2 regions of the Trichocoleus sp. ST-U2 genome follow, and region 2 is predicted to be linked to the other one. Evidence: riboswitches for the same ligand, from Rfam matches in the RefSeq annotation. Region 2 holds a riboswitch; the other holds the start of a gene.
What was found. Region 2 has a riboswitch for cobalamin ahead of NC996_RS02280 (HupE/UreJ family protein). Riboswitches for the same ligand answer to the same signal wherever they lie in the genome.

Region 1 (7,473 bases), on a different contig from region 2:
CCCTGCTCATCAACTTTAACGTCTCCCTCCTCAAAGACGGCATCCGCCGCATCGTTCTCTCTTCCTAACTCTCTGTGCGTCCTCTGCGTCCTTGGCGGTTCGTTAATCCCATGCCCCTTCAAAAAGCAGATGCAATCATTGGCTGTATACTTGGAACTGCTGTAGGTGACGCCATCGGACTCCCTTACGAAGGCTTATCTAAACAACGACAACATCGCCTTTATCCTCAAATAAACAGGCACCATTTCTTCTTTGGTAAAGGCATGGTCTCCGATGATACGGAACACACCTGCATGGTTGCCCAAGCTTTAATCGTTGCGGGTGGGGATGTCCAGATATTTGCGAAACAACTGGCTTGGAAATTGCGCTTCTGGTTACTGGGTCTGCCAGCAGGTATCGGATATGCTACCTTAAAAGCGATTTTGAGGCTATGGCTGGGATTTTCCCCCAATCGCGCTGGTGTTTTCTCTGCTGGAAATGGCCCCGCGATGAGAAGCGCCATTATTGGCGTCTGTTATGGGGATGACATCCAAAAATTACGCGAGTTCGTCAGAATATCCACCCACATCACCCATACCGATCCAAAAGCGGAATATGGGGCTTTGGCAGTAGCGATCGCATCCCATCTATCCAGTCACCAATCGTATGTTTTGCCCCAAGATTACTATCGCACTCTTGAAAAGATCCTAGGAGCAGAGTCTGGTGAATTCTTGCAGCTAATTAAAAAAGCTTGCGACAGTGCAGATGCCCAAGAAAGTACAGAATCCTTTGCCGCCCACATGGGGCTGGGCACAGGCGTCACTGGCTATATTTATCACACAGTGCCGGTGGTGATTTATGTCTGGTTGAGATATCAGCAAGATTATCGAACCGCCATCCTAGAAATCATTCGTTGCGGCGGGGACACAGATACCACAGCAGCAATCTTAGGCGGAATTATCGGGGCATCTGTAGGCAAAATCGGCATTCCCTCCGTGTGGCTTGATGGTCTTTGGAAAATGCCGAGAAATATTAATTGGATGGAAGTATTGGGAAGGAGATTAACTGAGGTGTCTGAGCGAGGTGTAGAACAACGAGCATTGTTTCTGCCTGTGCCTAATCTTTTCCTGAGGAATCTGTTCTTCATGCTTGTGGTGATCTTGCATGGATTCCGTAGGTTATTACCACCCTATTGAGTAGCGATTCACTTATTCCCCTAGTTTCAGCAAACCATGACGGACACCATAAAATAGCCGATTGAGCATGGTTTGTTCTTCTTCATCCAGCCAATCTTTAGTGAGCAGGACAGTTTGCAGCTGGTACTGGTTCACAGGAGTAATCCGGCGGGAGACGAATATCTGAGCAACTAGATCCTCGATAGTCACTTGGGTCGGAAAAAACTCAGCTGTCATGGTCAGATCAAGAATTTGATATCTCTACTCTCAGCTTTTTCCGAACCATCCCCAGTGATGCAAGCTAGAAAAAATTGTGACAACACCTTAAAAACTAAGTGATCCCGGTCATTTCTGGAGTCATGAGAAAGTGATGTCTCAGATTTTCAAAAACCACTTTTGGCGATACATTGCGTACAGAATCGCCCACCAGAACAACAATGTCACGATGGCGAACAATAAAGAGGCGTTCATCGCTCCCGCCCAAGACACAAAGGCATTCTCATAGATCCAGTTATAAGTAGTTGGGGCGGTTTCGCCGGTTCCAACGTGGGTTTTAGCCAGGATTTTAATCAGCACAACTGAGGCGACGAACGCGAAGATAGCGTTTAACCCCATAACTTCAAACGGCTTCCCCCAGCGGCGGAACTTCCGCACTTCCATCAATTCATAACAAGCTGCCAGCAACAGCAACGCCCAACCAGTTGTGAAAAGCACAAAAGAACTCGTCCACAGTTTCTTGTTGATGGGAAACGTTAACCCCCACGCCCATCCAGCGACTAGGCAAGCAATGCCAAACAAGACCAAGCCGATACTGGTGCGTGACTGTACTGGTTGGGTGCGTATCCAGTCAACCGTAAAGTAGCCGGTGAGGACGGTGACAACTGCTGGAAGAGTGCTGAAAAGACCTTCAGGATCTCCCATTGAGTTGAAATTATCTCCCTTATACAGATGCGCTGTGCCAATAATCAGGCGGTCAATATAAGCGCCAAAATTCCCTTCCCTCGTTAAGACACCAGCTCCATAATCGGGAACCGGGATCAAAGACATCGCTATCCAGTACCCAATGAGTAGCAGTGCTGCTAGTACCCACTGTCCTTTGCGTGGCACGTTAAGAACGATTAGAGCAGCCACCAGGTAGGCAAGGCTAATCCGCTGCAAGACACCCATGATGCGGATGGAGCTGAAGTCATAATTCCAGAAGCCGTTCAGCAGTAAACCAAGAATAAAAAGAATCGCCGCTCGACGTAAAATTTGTCTATAAACATCGGCAGTAGGGCGGTTCCCTTCCGCGTATTTGGAAAGGGAAAAGGTCATTGCCCCGCCGACAATAAATAGAAAGAAGGGAAATACCAAGTCTGCCAAGGTGCAGCCGTGCCATTCTGCGTGTTCCAGGAAAGGATATACTTGGTCGGCAACTCCCGCCTGATTAACTAAAATCATTCCCGCAATGGCAATACCTCGAAACACATCGAGCGAAGTCAAGCGCATAGTAGAGTTTCCAGAAGCAAGACATTAATAAATAACAGGGTGATAGGCATCACTCTATCGAACGAAGACGTTCATCTTGTCGCTTAGGGTAACATCACGGGGAAGGAAATCAAAATAATTCCCGATTAATTAAAGAGTTGTAGGAGCGTGATGCTAGCTCTAGCCGTTCAAGCTTAATACTAGGGTCACGAAACTACTCGATAAAATTTTGGTATCGCGAATTACTCGTACTGACCCGCAACAACTAAGCGCGGCGTTGTTGCAGGCTTTCTTGAAGGAAGTAGAACATATTCTGATGGACGGAATACTTTCCTGTGGTTGATATAGATTGCTAATGTTCAAAAATTAAGCAATTGTTTTTTAGCATTTTATTTAGTTGATTTAAGTATGAGAATTTATAGGCTTACATTAAAATAGGATAAAATAAGTCTCATCCCGAAAATTATTTTTTGGTCGCATAAGTTAGATGAAAACAGAGAAATTCATGAAGATAGCCCTAGAAGAAGCAAAGCTAGGAGATGCTCCTTACGGTGCAGTAATTGTTAAAGACAATCAAGTAATTATTAAAGCGCACAATACTGTCGAAACGGATAATGACCCAACTGCCCATGCAGAAATCAACGCAATTCGGTGTTTAACAAAAGAAATAAAAAATCCTTCTTTAGAAGGTTATACCTTGTACACAACTTGCGAACCGTGCCCAATGTGTACAACAGCTTGTATATGGGCAGGGATATCTGAAATGATATTTGGAGCTTCCATTCAAGACTTAATTGAGGCTGGTGTTCCCCAGATTGACTTATCTAGCGAAGAAATTCTTAGGAAAGGGTCTAAGAAAATAAAAGTGACCAAAGGGCTTCTAAAAGAAGAAGCTCTACAATTATTCAATCATTCAGGCGGCTAGGTTAATCGGGTAAAGGCAGCTTAGCCGAGGTGTGAAAATTCTTGTGACACGCTTACCCACTGATGATACCCCTTAAAAAGGGGACTTTGAGTGGTTCGGTTCCTTCCTCTTTAAGCTTCCCTAAGGCAGGGTGGTTTCATTTATTAAAAGAAAATTCTGTAACGTTGATTTTGGTTGGCGGTAGGGGCTTTTTGATTGCCATGCCCCTACAAAATGTCGCAATGCCTCGATATTTTCTAAGGGTTGTATGAAACCACCCTGCTTTTTAAACTTCCTTAGGGGGAGCGGATACTCTCGGATATTAGGAGGGACATCCTCTTCCGCAGGATTTCATTAACGTGCCACTTCAGCGGCAATTAAAGGTAAAACTTCCGGTTTTCTAAACCTTAATTCAGCTCATTTAGAAAGCATATCAATTGGCAAACCCTCTTCTGTCCTTGCGAAGGTAACAGAAGAGGGTTCGCTGTGGAAAATAAAGAAAAATTAAATGGGGTGGTTCCGTCTAGGAGGAAGCGTTTCCGAAGAACCGATATTTTTTTTAAAGTCAATTCGTATTTTCTCTGAAATAAAGATGTAAAAGTTATTAAATTCACAATTTTATTAATTTGACTTTATTATAACTTTATTTAAATAAACGTATTCTGGTTTTAGTGAGCAAAGCATCTACAAAATAACAAGTTATGAAAAAGCTTTTGATGTTGGTAGCGATCGCGCTGTTTGTTCCATTCTTTGCCCAGCGCTCCGAAGCTGCCACGATGCTTAAGGTGTCCCAAGAATCTAAACCAGGCTTGGGTGACTTTGATAGTAATATTTTGGGGTTTGTTGAAGCTTTCAGTACAAATAAAACAGCAGCAAATCACTACCAGTATAGCAAAGGTTATAGTTCATCTTTTAATAACCCAGCCCTGAGTTTAACGGCTAAGCAATCTCACCTTTTTTTTGTAGATGCTATTGATGGGCTGTCACTGTTCATCGTTCATTCTAAGCCGGGTAATCTAACAGGTGGAGCAGCTAAAATGAGCTTTAACTTGTTGGGAGATACGGCGGAATTAAAAATTGTTGACGATTTAGGTGAGGCAACTGCAAATTCCACTGGCACCCTCTTTATTTCAAATCAGGGTTGGGGAGCTTGTTGCACTGATGGTTTAGCCATTGGTTCGCTTGACAGCAATTGGGAAATGTTAGTGCAATTTACTGCACCGCCTAGAGAGTTGAACCGCTGGCAAGTGTATTCTTCATCAACCTTGGCAAATATTTCACTCTCGATGCAAACAGGGCGTCGAGTAAAATTAAACGTTGCACCCGTATCTACACCTGAGCCTTCAAGCATGACTTCCTTAGTTTTTGCCGGGTTAGCACTGGCTGTACGTCGTCGCACTCAGGGCGGTATTTTGTAATGGATAATTTGTATTTTTTATCAGACTTCTATGTATGGGGTTAGCTTTATACAGTCAGCAATGGTTTGGATTGATAAGGTTCTATAAGCTACAAAAAACGGGAGCATCCCGCTTTTGTAAAAAAGCCACAAACGGTCAATCAATTCTAGAGTTGCTCGATCGATCGCCAAACTTGCGAATGATACTCGATAAAGTGGGGAAAATTTTCCTTCAGTTTTGATGGGGCATCAAAAACTGGCATCTGGAGAGTCTTGGGAATACCCCCTCCCCCTGGATTTTGAGCTGCGACCGGATCGGCTAAGATATCAAGGCACACGTAAAGGGTAACAACGTGGGGAAACGCCGGTGCAAATCCGGGGCTGTGCGGCAGCTGTAAACGAGGTGACTCTCGGAAGCCAGAATGCCTACTTAGTACTACCTTCATACAGTCTAACTTCCTGCCTTGCACGGGAAAGGAGCAATCAAATTGATGCCTAGTATAAATTCAACCGATCTGATGGGACTGCAATCCCCTACTCCCCAGTCGATTCAATTGCCGCCGCTACCTTTGCGTCGTCCGTTGTTGATGGTTGGTCATGGCACCAAAGATGAGGATGGACGGCAGAGTCTTCTAGATTTTGCCGATGCGTATCAAGCGTTAGACCCGTCGCGTCCTGTTTTACCTTGTTTTCTAGAACTCACTACCCCCACGATACAGGAGGGGGTGGATCGCTGTGTAGAAGAGGGTTACACGGAACTCTCTGTATTGCCGATTTTGCTATTTGCAGCTCGACACAATAAGTTTGATGTTACGAATGAGTTAGACCGGGCAAGGGTTAGACATCCCCAGGTGAAGTTTTACTATGGGCGTCATTTTGGGATTACGCCAGGGATTTTGGATTTGTGGCGATCGCGTCTTTCGGAATTAGACCAACCCCAGTACAATCGCTCAGAAACGGTTCTGCTCTTTGTCGGTCGGGGTTCCAGCGATCCTGATGCGAACAGCGATGTTTATAAGCTTGCCCGGATTCTGTGGGAAGGTAGCGGCTACGCCACCGTTGAAACTTGCTTTATCGGCATTACCCATCCTCGCCTAGAAGAAGGGTTCCGCCGTGCTAGACTCTACGAGCCTAAACGCATTATCGTCCTACCGTACTTCCTATTTACCGGCGTCTTAGTTAAAAAGATTTTCGACATCACGGCGCAACAACAGGAGCAATACCCGGATATTTCCATGACTTGCCTACCAGAAATGGGCATTCACCCTCAGTTGTTGTCTGTATTAAGAGAACGAGAAATTGAGACACAGTTGGGGCAAGTGCAAATGAATTGCGAAATGTGCAAATTCAGGATAGCAGCCAATAGCAACAGTAAGGGGCACACTCCCGCCCACGATCATTCTCATCATGGGCATGGACATGGGCATGGGCATGGGCATGGGCACGGGCATGGTCACGATCATGCTCACCCTGCTGAAGATCCATACAGAAATGTAGAGCAATATCACCAAAAGATTTGGCAAGCGCCTTGAATATTTGATAAGTAGTCATTAGTCAGTTGTTATTAGTCATTGGTGTCACTCGCAAAGAACTTAGAACTAATGACTACTGACACCCAACTACTTCATTACCTAAAAACTGATGTCTAAAGAATTTGTAATTGGTGAGCGAGTCCGTGTGGTAACGTTGCCGCCTTACGTTAAAACAGCGGAACCGATGCCGATGCTGCGTCCTCCTGATGTGATTCAGCTTGGGGAAGAGGGGGTCGTTGTTGACCGGCGTCCAGGGGGATATTGGAGCGTCCGCTTTGCCAGAGGAGTTTTTTTGCTGGATAGCCAGTTTATAGAGTCTGTGCAGGCAATCGCTGATACCGAATCAGAGACAGAGGCAACTGATGTGCGATCGCACAACGTATCGCTGGAGCAAAAATATATCGTTGATCCCAGCTGAGTCAGAGGCGATCGCGTGTCTTCAAAGCAAGGCGTTCGCCTAGCGCTGACTTGTCAGTTCGCACCTCAACAATCGCTAACCCCGATTAAATTACTTCCGCTTTTTCTGGTTTTTCTTGCGTGACTCCTTGGACATCTTTTTTTTAGACTTGGCTTTGGGATCGCTCTTGCCAGGGCGAAAGCCTTTTGCTTCCTGAGAAATTGATGAACCCGTGAAGCCAGGATCGCTGACCCCCTTTCTTTGAAAGCTCTGGTTAAATTCTTTCTTCGGTAATTCTTCAGGCGACTTCAAGCCCAATCCCACCTGCACATCATCCCAGTCTCCTACCAAGAAACGATCCACGGTATCAGCAGCAAAGACACGCTCTATCAGCGGCGCGGACTCTACCGCCTTCAGATCGACCAGGGAACCTATGAGAAAGCTATTCAATTCTGAGCCGTTTTCTGCAAACGATTCCAGTTGATGGGTGAGAATCGCAACACACTCAGGACGAGCCTCAGGATGATCGATTGCAATGTCTTCCAGACAGTTAAGGGCCGTTGTGCGGGGGAATATCGCCTGAGAGGTATCCGCTAGATAAGCCGCCAGAGCCGGAATCGCGG
Region 2 (7,473 bases):
GAGTCTCAGATTGAGACGTTAATGCGTCAAGTGCGATCGCTCCAAAAGGCTTGCTGGGACAAAAAGCTACCCATGATTGTCGTGCTGGAAGGTTGGGCGGCAGCGGGGAAAGGTGCTTTAGTCAAGAAAATGGTCAATTACATGGACCCGCGAGGGTTTACGGTTCACCCGATTTGGCCTCCCAACCAGGAAGAGCAACAATACCCTTTTTTGTGGCGCTTCTGGCGGAGACTGCCAGTCAAGGGCAGTATTGGGATTTTTTATCATAGCTGGTACACCCATGTTTTAGAAGACCGGCTGTTTGCACGAATCGAGGACTCAGAAATCCCAAGCGTGATGGCCCAGATAAACGCCTTTGAGCGCCAACTGGTGGATGATGGAAATGCGATCGCTAAATTCTGGATTCATCTAAGCCGCAAAGAATTAAAGCACCGACTCAAAGAATATGCCAAAGATCCGTTAGACGCTTGGCGAGTGCGTCCGGAAGACTGGAAACAAGAGAAACACTACGGTAAATATGTAGATTATGCCGAAGAAATGCTCGTCCAAACCAGCACTGGCTCCGCCCCCTGGACATTAGTGGAGGGCAACTGCCAACGCTGGGCGCAGGTCAAAGTCCTCACCCAATTCGCTGCCACTCTTACAGAAGCCCTCGACCGACTTCACATTCGGACGCCTATCACCCCTGTACCCCCTCAAAAACACCTCAACCCAGCAGAGCCGGATCTCTTAGCGCAAGTCGATCTCAATCTTGCTCTCTCCAGGGATGAGTACAAAAAGCAGTTACGCGATGCCCAAGTAGAACTGCTGAAGCTTCAAATGAAGATTCACAAACATCAAGTGCCCGTCTTGGTGCTGTTTGAAGGTTGGGATGCGGCTGGGAAAGGAGGAGCCATCAAACGCTTAACCGATGTCCTCGACCCCCGCAGTTATGCCGTTCATCCCTTCGCAGCACCTACGGATGAAGAGAAAGCGCATCACTACCTCTGGCGGTTCTGGCGGTGGTTGCCAACAGCAGGGACAATTGGAATTGATGACCGCAGCTGGTACGGGCGAGTGTTAGTAGAGCGTGTTGAAGGTTTTGCCACAGAACTGGAATGGCGCAGAGCCTACCAGGAAATCAATGAGTTTGAGAGCCAACTGACGAATGCAGGCTACGTTTTGGTCAAGTTCTGGCTGCATATTAGTCCTGAAGAACAGTATCAGCGATTCATATCGCGTCAGAATGACCCCTTTAAAGAATACAAACTCACCGCCGAAGATTGGCGAAATCGGGACAATTGGGCTTTCTATGAAGTGGCAGTCAATCAAGCAATTCAGCGGACGAACACTCCTAACGCTCCCTGGACAATTGTTGCTGCGAATGATAAATACTATGCCCGTGTTAAGGTAATTCAAACCGTAACCGAGGCAATTCGGGCAAAATTGAAACGTCAATAAGAGGCAATCGGTAATCGCTGGTGAATAGTCGTTACCAATTACCCATTACCAATTACCCATTACCAATTACCTACTATGTTTTTACTACTAACGCGGGTTCTGCTGTGGCTGCTGATTGGCACCTTAGTCTACTTTTTGTTAGTGCGATGGATTCCCAAACAATATCTCGCTTGGTTGGGCGGGCTGCTGTTGTTTGTCATCATGGTGATGGCGTTTTACAACCCCAATGAAAGGTTGGTATCGAGTGCCTGGAACATTCTTTCGTTTCCGCTCAAACCGTTGGGGTTGTCGATTATGCTTTTGTTGTTCGCCATCGGCGGAGTGAAAAAGAATGCGCTAACAGGCGTAGCTTGGAACCAACTTAGGATAGCCTTCTTCGTTTTGTTGTTGTCTAGTTTGCCAATCGTTGCCTACTGGCTGGCTCAGCAAGCGGAAGTGGAGGCGATTCAACTGGAGCAACGACGCCAACTGATTTGTCAAACTCAATGTCCGGCTGATATTACGCCGACCGGCTCTCAAATTGTGGGGGCGATTGTGGTGCTGGGGCGAGGGACGACACAACCCAATCTTCCCTACCGGACGCAGATTCAATTAACTGATACAGGCGATCGCATTCTATACTCTGCTCAGCTGTATCAAGAACAGCTACGGAGCGGTAATGACCCCTTAGTGATTGTCAGTGCAGGACCTAGAGCGGAGCTGACAGGAAATCAAGATAGTGTTAACGAGGCTAACGATGTCGCGGCGCTGCTGGTCAGGATGGGTGTACCCCGCAACCGAATTGTGATTGAACCGCGTGGGGTTGATCTCCGCACCAGTGCGGTCAGAGTTGAGGAAATCTTGAGGCAGCGCGGTATTCGATCGCGCCGGATTATTCTCGTTGCCTCCGGCTTAAATATTCGCCGTGCCAACCTTACGTTTGCCAATTTGGGCGTCACGGTCATTCCCAGAGCTACAGATTTCTTTACCTTTCAAAGTGGGGCAACGCCTGCCCGACGCATCACCGTCACGGATTTCGTTCCCACCGTGGAAGCGCTAGTCACGACAACGCGAGTGGTAGAAGAATATCTCACTTTCATCTACTACTTCTTACGCGGCTGGTTGACACCCCTCGTTTTATAGAAGCAGCACGAGCGCCAATTCGTCTACGATGGTTTGGGATTGGATGTTAGGCGAAAGCTTCTTGCAGGTTGCAAGAAAGTTTTTTGTCTGTTGCCTTTTCTCAGTTTTTAATCCTCAGTCCTCACAGAATGGCTCACTCTCGGCTGCAAAAATTGGGTGCTTATCTGCGTCCCCACTGGCGACAGGCTACCTTAGGCGTTATCGCGCTGTTTGTTGTGAATGCAGTGGGCGTTTATATCCCTTTGCTGATTCGAGATAGCGTTGACGAACTCCGCCAAGCGTTCGACTTCGCTCAAATCTGGAAGTATGTAGCGCTAATCCTGATTCTGGCTTCGGCAATGTGGGTAGTGCGGATGGCCTCGCGCATCTTGCTGTTTGGAGTCGGGCGACAAGTAGAATTTGACCTGAAACAAAAGATTTTTCAGCATCTACTCACTCTGGAACCGTCTTATTTTGCAAGCAACACTGCTGGAGATTTGATTAACCGGGCGACTAGCGATGTGGATAATATCCGGCGTCTGCTGGGATTTGCCGTATTGAGTTTGGCGAATACAGTTTTTGCCTACGGACTGACATTGCCGGTGATGCTGTCGATTAATTTGAAGCTGAGTCTGCTGGCGATCGCAGTCTATCCGTTTATGCTGATCGCTGTGCAGCTATTTAGCGATCGCCTACGGAACGAACAGCTGGTGTTGCAAGAGGAACTCTCCAGCATCAGCCAATTGATTCAAGAGGATATGAGCGGGATTGGTCTGATCAAAATCTACGCTCAGGAGGAGAACGAACGCCGCGCCTTCTCCCGGTTAAATAATCGCCTGTTGCAAGCCAATATCCAATTAGCAAAGACCAGAAATGTCTTGTTTCCAATCATTCAAGGCATGGCTTTTATCAGCTTACTGATATTGCTATGGGTTGGAGCGCGGTCAATTGTGGCAGGTGCGATCACAATTGGCGATTTTCTGGCATTAATTCTCTATACTGAACGATTAGTTTTCCCCACCGCTTTACTGGGTTTTACGATTACTGCCTACCAACGAGGTGAGGTGAGTATCGACCGCATTGAGTCAATTCTGATGGCAGAAGCCAAAATTAAAGATTCTCCGAATGCACTCGCATTACCCGTTGAAAAAGTAAGCGGTAAATTAACAGCGCGTCAACTCAGTTATACGTTTCCGGGAGCCGAAACTCCCGCGCTTAAGAATGTTAGCTTTACGATTGAACCAGGGGAAACCGTGGCGATTGTGGGACCAATTGGCTCCGGAAAATCGACACTTGCCAATGCCTTGCCGCGATTAGTGGATATTCCAAGCGATAGTTTGTTCGTAGATGGCAATGATATTACGCAGATCAAATTGCCCGATTTGCGCGGAGCGATCGCTTATGTCCCTCAAGACAGTTTTCTGTTCAGCACTACCATCAAAAACAACATTCGCTACGGCAATCCTCTGAGCGAACAGACAGAGATTATTAATGCTGCTAAGCAAGCGCAAATTCACCCGGAAATTCTCAATTTTCCCCAGCAATACGAAACCGTTGTGGGTGAGCGCGGCATTACCCTCTCAGGGGGACAGCGACAACGGACGGCTCTCGCCCGTGCTTTGCTGATGGATTCCCCGATTCTGATTTTGGATGATGCTCTCTCCAGCGTTGATAATCAAACTGCCACAGCCATTTTGAATAATCTTTCGGAAGGCATCCAGCGCAAAACGGTTATTTTTATCTCTCACCAATTGTCTGCGGCTGCAACTGCCGATCGCATTTTTGTGATGGATCGAGGTCAAATTGTGCAGTCTGGGACTCATGCCGAACTTTTGCAACAACCTGGACTTTACCGTTCGCTTTGGAACCAGCACGAGCTAAAGGAAATCCTCAGCTAATTTTAGTAGCACTCAAGTAGCGATCGCTATTTGAGTTTCTTGAGGTAATGCAATTTGATTCGTCGGGTTGGATGGTACTTCGGAAACCCTGGGTGTAAAGAACATTAAAGCCGAACCCAGCAGACAATTAACGCACATTTTTCCGATTCCTCCTCAAATAAAGCGGCTCTTGGAGTCATCTGTTTGAGGTTCATTTTACCCATACTTTTTAAAATGCCAGCACTGAAGTGATATGATTGCCCTACTCAATCGGTTCTGGTGGGGAGCAGCCACCAGAGGTAACGGGGAAAGTTCGGTGTAAAACCGTCGCTGTCCCGCAGCTGTAATGAGATCCGTCGTTTTGGTCTCTCAGCCAGAATACCCGCCAAGAGAAATTGATTTGCGAAATCTGCGAGGTACAGAATATGTCTAAAGATAGACGCTTTGCTTTCTTAAATCTGATGCAAAGCCGAACAGTAATTGTATTTTTGGTTTTAATTAGCACTTTCCTATGCGCCCAGCAGGCGATCGCTCACCATCCAATGGGTGGCAAGCCGCCGTCTAATTTATTTGAAGGGTTCTTTTCAGGGCTAGCCCACCCCTTAATTGGACTGGATCATTTTGCGTTCGTGGTGGCGATTGGTTTACTGGCGGTTGGGCAAGTGCGGGGCGCGTTCATCCCAGCCGGGTTTGTATTGGCAGCACTGGCGGGAACTGGGATTCATTTACTCAATCTAGATTTACCGGCATCTGAGATAGCGATCGCCGGTTCCGTGATTGTCTTTGGGGCGCTGCTGCTAACGCCAAACAAACCAAACTGGATGGTTCTTATAGCGCTGGGAGCGCTTGCTGGTTTATTTCACGGCTATGCTTATGGCGAGGCAATCGTCGGTGCTGGTATGACACCGCTTGTTGCTTACCTTCTGGGTTTCACTTTCATTCAATATGGCGTTGCCTTGGTTGCCATGCTGATTGGCAATGCAGTGAGCCGGAAATCTGCCACTCAACCTTTATCCTGGCAGCGATTTGCCGGTTTGGTTATCTGCTCGATTGGAGTGGTTTTCTTAAGTAATTCCGTCCTCGGTTAATGATAATCTCGCGCAAAGGTGCAAAGACGCTAACAGAAACTTTGCGTCTTTGCGCGAAATTTGAAAGGAAATTATCCTGATTGTGCAACACCAAAATTTAAGTGTGAAACGGCACGGTTACTAGCGGCAGAAACCCTAGTAGTATCCAATGCCAAAGCCATATGCTGGGTGAAGCTGACTCCTCTGATGGTGCCAGAAGCGCTTCGATTCTCTCCTCTAAACGGTTTCGAGGGGCAACGGCACTGAACGCTGCACAGAAACTTTCAGACTGTACTGGCGAGACACTCACCACCAATAGCAGAGATTCTGCTAACAACAAGGGATCTACCTGTTGCGCCGCCCATCGATCCGCACGAAGTTCCCGCAATAGTAAAAGTTCTTGCCACAAAGCTTCTGTATTCGGCAACCAAGCAGTTATCTGGCGCACCCAGCCCAGCCAGAAAAACCAAAATGTATCTCGATAATAGTAATGCGCTTGTTCGTGGGCGAGAACTGCTTCTAGATGATCTCGATCGAGGGTTTCTAACAATCCCTGACTGACGACTAATTCAGGCTGCCAGAAACCAATTTGGGCGCTAAATAGAACGCTGGCATTGAGAAGGCGACCCAATTTACCTTCAAGCTCGATTTGGGGATAAGTGCGTGTCTGTTGTACCGAACGCCATCCTTCATGTGCCAGCTTTAGACATAAAATTCCGGCAACGCCTAAAAATCCCCAGGCGAAGGAGTAACTGAACCATCCGGCTTGCAGTCCTCCCATTTTTCCGTCTGCACCCATACAAATAACCGCGATCGCTGTCACGATCAATAGCAGCGGCGGAAACAAAAATAACCCAAAGGATCGTTGCCAGCGTTGCGTCCAAGTTCCTGATGGCTCTAACCCTGTGCATCTCAGACACCACGCCAATCCTAACGCCGTCAGAATCATCGCTAGATGCATGATTTTCCCTCCTCTCTCGCTTTGCGTGCGGATTGAAGACGAAGCGCGATCGCTTCTATTTGCTCTACGCTAGCGCTATCTAGGCTATCTGCAAAGGCGGCGACGACATCCGGGTTCCCCACTGCCAAAAACTGGTGTAACTGTTCGTGAGCTTTAATGACTTGCGCTTCTTCCCGCGATACCAAAGGTTGCCAGCAAAAGCTTCGTTCTTGTTTATCGCAAGCTAGCCAACCTTTTTGGGTCAGGCGACGCAGCACCGTTGTTACTGAAGTATAAGCTAACTCCCGGTCTGGGTCAGCCAGAATGCGATCGTGTACATCCTTAACGGTGGCAGAGCCGAGTTCCCAGACGATATTTAAAATCTCCGCTTCTAAAGGGCCAAGAGAAAGTTGTTTGGGACGGTAGTTAGGTAGAGGAACCATACATCTGAACTTTGTGCCTTGTGCAATCTCTGAATAAGCTTACACTCCAGACTTGCACTCTTGTTCAAGTTTGACAGCTTGTCTTTTGACGGCAACAACGACTCAACTCAAAATAATGGGGTTGCATCCCAGTCAGAGCAAAATCTACTGACATTGAGCCTGCGTAGGCAGGCTTTGTTTGTGTAGCCACAGACTGACAGCCTGTGAGCAATTGGCTACTAAATGACGGGTGTTACGCAGTGCTTTCTCAACATCTATGTTCTCAACGTCTATGTTATGAGTCGCCTTTCCCGCAAGATTGTCATCTTCAGCATTATCTTCAGCATTGTAATGGCACTGCTGAATTCGCCGTCGATGGCTCAAGCTCAGCCATTACAAATCACGCTAATGGCGAGTACCGATACAGCTCAAATGAGTGCTGAAGGCTTCTTCAAGCGCGGAGTTTACGAGGTATTGAGCGGAGATTACCCTGAAGCGATCGCTGATTTAAACCAAGCAATTCGGCTCAATCCCGATAATGCTCAAGCTTACACGAATCAAGGTCTTGCCCGCGCTGCCCTCGGAGATACGCAAGGAGCGATCGCTGACTTTAGCCAAGCAATTGA

Region 1: it holds a riboswitch for cobalamin, as region 2 does, so the genes downstream of both, NC996_RS07435 (sirohydrochlorin chelatase) here and NC996_RS02280 (HupE/UreJ family protein) in region 2, are expected to answer to the same signal.

Annotation. Positions count from the first base shown of each region.
Region 1 covers NZ_JAMPJY010000008.1:32,037-39,509, forward strand. The annotation lists gene NC996_RS07405 (GxxExxY protein) at 1-68, shown strand, start outside; gene NC996_RS07410 (ADP-ribosylglycohydrolase family protein) at 111-1,175, shown strand; gene NC996_RS07415 (hypothetical protein) at 1,188-1,391, opposite strand; gene NC996_RS07420 (acyltransferase family protein) at 1,530-2,642, opposite strand; gene NC996_RS07425 (nucleoside deaminase) at 3,109-3,546, shown strand; gene NC996_RS07430 (hypothetical protein) at 4,227-4,943, shown strand; cobalamin riboswitch at 5,235-5,370, shown strand; gene NC996_RS07435 (sirohydrochlorin chelatase) at 5,413-6,453, shown strand; gene sipA (regulatory protein SipA) at 6,563-6,871, shown strand; gene NC996_RS07445 (hypothetical protein) at 6,962-7,473, opposite strand, start outside.
Region 2 covers NZ_JAMPJY010000002.1:213,375-220,847, forward strand. The annotation lists gene pap (polyphosphate:AMP phosphotransferase) at 1-1,440, shown strand, start outside; gene NC996_RS02265 (YdcF family protein) at 1,516-2,562, shown strand; gene NC996_RS02270 (ABC transporter ATP-binding protein) at 2,691-4,439, shown strand; gene NC996_RS02275 (hypothetical protein) at 4,452-4,577, opposite strand; cobalamin riboswitch at 4,673-4,823, shown strand; gene NC996_RS02280 (HupE/UreJ family protein) at 4,844-5,506, shown strand; gene NC996_RS02285 (M56 family metallopeptidase) at 5,604-6,446, opposite strand; gene NC996_RS02290 (BlaI/MecI/CopY family transcriptional regulator) at 6,437-6,868, opposite strand; gene NC996_RS02295 (tetratricopeptide repeat protein) at 7,091-7,473, shown strand, end outside.